DNA from 2 places in the Pseudomonas sp. LB1P83 genome. Region 2 is predicted to be linked to the other one. Evidence: predicted binding sites of a transcription regulator. Region 2 holds the regulator's gene; the other holds the start of a gene.
What was found. The regulator FliA, encoded in region 2, starts transcription of late flagellar genes. The targets are predictions, from matches to a motif close to CTAAAGTTTNNNNNNNNNNNGCCGNTAA.
Positions count from the first base shown of each region.

Region 1: motA (flagellar motor stator protein MotA) is a predicted target of FliA. The motif match lies at 1,043-1,070, and genes of this name have one in related genera.

Region 1 covers NZ_CM142709.1:159,394-161,594, reverse strand. The annotation lists gene motB (flagellar motor protein MotB) at 1-119, opposite strand, end outside; gene motA (flagellar motor stator protein MotA) at 123-974, opposite strand; gene ACYZTY_RS00635 (HDOD domain-containing protein) at 1,141-2,201, shown strand, end outside.
Region 2 covers NZ_CM142709.1:1,466,469-1,468,669, forward strand. The annotation lists gene flhF (flagellar biosynthesis protein FlhF) at 1-58, shown strand, start outside; gene fleN (flagellar synthesis regulator FleN) at 175-1,005, shown strand; gene fliA (RNA polymerase sigma factor FliA) at 1,002-1,742, shown strand; gene ACYZTY_RS06665 (chemotaxis response regulator CheY) at 1,910-2,201, shown strand, end outside.

The DNA of each region.
Region 1 (2,201 bases), 1.3 Mb from region 2:
AGGAAGAACGCCATCATCGCCGTCGCGAAGTCAGCGAAGGCGATTTTCCAGGAGCCCCCGTGATGCCCGCCCGCGTATTTTTTTACGCGCTTGATGATTATCGGCTGGTTATTTTCCATGACTTAGCGACCGCGAACCGCTTGTTCCAGCTCAGCGAAGCTAGGACGGTGCGCCGGGTACAGAACCTTGCGGCCGAACTCCACCGCAAGCGATGGTGGCATGCCGGAAGCCGAAGCCACCAGCGAGGCCTTGATGGCTTCGTAGACGTTCAGTTCTTCCTTGGCTTCGTGGGCCAGGGCATGGGCCAGCGGGCCGAAGAAACCGTAGGCGGCGAGAATACCGAAGAAGGTACCCACCAGTGCCGCACCCACGTGGACGCCGATCATTTTCTGATCGCTTTCACCCAGGGAGGCCATGGTTACCACGATCCCCAATACGGCCGCGACGATACCGAAACCGGGCATGGCGTCGGCGATGCCGTTCACTGCGTGGGACGGGTGATCGAGGTCTTCCTTGAGGCTGGTCAGCTCCATGTCGAACAGGCCTTCGAGCTCATGGGGAGCCATGTTGCCGGAGGACATGATGCGCAGGTAATCGCAGATGTACGCGGTCATGCGGTCATCTTTCAGGACTGCCGGGTACTTGGCGAAGATCGGGCTGGCGGCGGCATCTTCGATGTCGCCTTCGATCGCCATCATGCCTTCGCGGCGGCTCTTGTTGAGGATCTCGTAAATCAGACCCAGCACTTCCAGATAGAACGTGTGGCTGAAGCGCGAGCTGAACATTCCCAAGGCTTTCTTGAGAACGTGCTTGAACATATGACCAGGGTTGGCCTGCAGGAATGCACCGAGGGCCGCGCCCCCGATAATCAACACCTCGAAAGGCTGGATCAGGGCGGCAATCTTGCCGTGGGAGAGCACGTATCCGCCGAGCACGCTCGCGAATACGACGATGATGCCGATTAATTTAGCCATAGGTAGGAGAGCACTTACTGAGTCGGGTTCAAGGTCATATTCGGAAGTTAAAAAATCTCTTCTTCTACTTATCGGCAAAACTGCGCCAGACTATAGCCAGTTCAAGCGAAAAGCTAATTTAGCCCTCTCCGGGCATAGGTAATGCAGACGATGATCACGTCCAACCATGGCTAACGAAACGAACATCCCAACCCCAAAACCGACCACGCTTGAAGGCTGGGTCAAGCTACTCGATGGCGTGCGCCTGCCGGTTCCGCAAGACAGTCACGACCGTGTCTGCAGGGCCCTCGCCGACAACCGCAGTTCACTTCGTGACATTGCCGAACTGTTGCAGGACAGCCCGGCCCTGGCCTTGAGCGTGATTCGCGAAGCCAATCGCCACACCCACGGCAGCATGACCGAGCCGGCGGAAAATCTTGAAGTGGCGATCAATCGCCTCGGGTTGAAGCGCACCGAAGAGTTGCTTGCCCGGTTGCCTGCCGAACCCCAATCACAGATACCGGTGGCTTTGCGTCAGTTGCAGATGATCAGCCAACATGCAACCCAACAGGCCAACGGCTTTTTCGCCGGTCGCCTGGCGCGGCTCTGGCAGGACATCCACTGGGGCAGCCTGCTGTTTCTCTCGCCGCTCTGGCCGATGGCGTTGACTCATCCGCAGTTGCTCGAAGAGTGGGAACTGCGGGTGATTCATAAAGGCGAGTCAGCGCGCAACGTCGAAAAGCAATTATTCGGCGTTCGCCTGCTCGACATCTGCCAGGCACTGGTGGATATCTGGCGTCTGCCGATCTGGGTTCAGCAAGGTTATCGACTGCTGCTCAACGAGCAGCGAGAACTGGTCAAAGTCCTGCGCATTGCCCGCGACAGCGAGCATCCCCTGCGTCAGCAAAACCGTCTCGATGACGATCCGACCCTGCGCCGCTGGCTCAATCAACCGGCCAATACTGTGCTGTTGGCCAATGGCCTGGCACTGTCGGCGCAAAAGGCCTGGGACAGTCCGCACAGCGAACGCTGGCAATACCTGACCAGCCTTTACCTGCAAATGCCGATGAGCGAAGTGCAGCAGCAACTGCACCAACAGGCCGTCAACAGCGCGCATCAGCACGCCATGCCGGACCTCTGGCACCCCGCCGTATCGCTGATCTGGCCATCGGGCGTGAACCGCATTCACGCCGGTTTGCTGCCGGCACCGGCGCCGACCACCGAAGACCTGACGGCCTGGCGTAAACA
Region 2 (2,201 bases):
AGCCATGGCTGACATGTTCGCTGATATTTACCACAGCCCGACCAAGCAGGTTGGCTGAGGTACTAATGAACAGTTTTTGTACCTACATCGATGGTCTGCCATGCATTGTTCAGTTGATGAACGCGCAGCCAGTAATGTGGCCTCCGTCTATGCAAGACAAGGTAAAGAAATAACATGGGCAGCATGCATCCCGTACAGGTGATCGCGGTGACCGGCGGCAAAGGTGGCGTCGGGAAGACTAACGTGTCAGTGAACTTGTCCCTGGCTCTAGCTGAGCTCGGCCGGCGCGTCATGCTGCTGGACGCCGATCTGGGGCTGGCGAATGTCGACGTCCTGTTGGGGCTGACACCCAAACGTACCCTGGCCGACGTGATCGAAGGCCGCTGTGAGCTGCGCGACGTTCTGTTGCAGGGCCCCGGCGGCATTCGCATCGTCCCGGCCGCGTCCGGCACACAGAGCATGGTTCATCTGAGCCCGGCCCAACACGCCGGCCTGATCCAGGCCTTCAGTGATATCGGCGACAATCTCGACGTGTTGGTGATCGACACCGCTGCGGGTATTGGTGACTCGGTAGTCAGTTTCGTTCGCGCAGCGCAAGAAGTCTTGCTGGTGGTGTGCGACGAGCCGACCTCGATCACGGATGCCTACGCGCTGATCAAACTGCTGAACCGCGATTACGGCATGAACCGCTTCCGCGTCCTGGCCAACATGGCCCAGAGCCCGCAGGAAGGTCGCAACCTGTTCGCCAAGTTGACCAAGGTCACGGACCGCTTCCTCGACGTCGCCTTACAATACGTCGGTGCGGTGCCTTACGACGAAAGCGTGCGCAAGGCCGTGCAGAAGCAGCGTGCAGTCTATGAAGCCTTCCCGCGTTCCAAGTGCGCCCTGGCGTTCAAGGCGATCGCGCAGAAGGTCGACACCTGGCCGCTGCCTGCCAACCCGCGTGGGCACCTGGAGTTTTTCGTCGAGCGCCTCGTGCAACAGACCGCAGGACCCGTCCTATGACAGCCAGTGGCTACAACCTCTACAAGAAGTCGGCACGTGACGCGCAGTACGAGCTGATCGAGCGTTACGCGCCACTGGTCAAACGCATTGCTTACCACTTGCTGGCCCGTCTGCCAGCCAGTGTTCAGGTTGAAGACCTGATCCAGGCCGGGATGATCGGCCTGCTTGAAGTATCGACCAAATATGACGCCAGCAAAGGCGCGAGTTTCGAGACGTACGCGGGCATTCGAATCCGCGGCGCGATGCTCGATGAAGTACGCAAGGGGGACTGGGCGCCACGTTCGGTTCACCGCAATACCCGCATGGTCAGCGACGCAATTCGCTCGATTGAAGCTAAAACCGGTCGTGACGCTAAAGATCATGAGGTTGCGGCCGAACTCCAATTGAGTCTCGACGATTATTACGGGATTTTGAACGACACCCTGGGCAGCCGGTTATTCAGTTTCGACGATCTGTTGCAGGACGGCGAACACGAAGGGCTGCACGAGGATGGCGCGAGTGCTCATCTCGAGCCGTCACGCGATCTGGAAGATGAACGCTTCCAGGCTGCGCTGGCGGACGCGATTGCCAATTTGCCGGAGCGTGAGCGACTGGTGTTGGCGCTGTACTACGACGAAGAGCTGAACCTCAAGGAAATCGGTGAGGTCCTGGGGGTCAGCGAATCTCGGGTCAGCCAGTTACACAGCCAGTGCGCGGCCCGTTTGCGGGGGCGTTTGGGGGAGTGGCGAGCGCGCTGAAGGCAGTGTGGGGACACTGCGAACGAGGCCGGTGTGGTGTTGAACTGCACCGGTCGCGATCTGTTGTGCTCCAGACAGTCATCGAGTGCATTGCCGGATTGATTGAAATGGCGCGTCCAGGTGCTGGGCGCGTTTAAGACTGCTTGGAGGTCGAATTGGACAAGAACATGAAAATCCTCATCGTTGATGACTTCTCAACGATGCGGCGGATCATAAAAAACCTGTTGCGTGACCTTGGGTTCACCAACACGGTCGAGGCCGACGATGGCACTACTGCCATTCCGGTTCTCAACAGCGGGAGCATCGACTTTCTGGTAACGGACTGGAACATGCCTGGCATGACCGGTATCGATCTGCTGCGTCACGTGCGCGCCGATGAAAAGCTCAAGCACTTGCCAGTGCTGATGGTGACCGCTGAAGCCAAGCGCGAGCAGATCATCGAAGCGGCCCAGGCCGGTG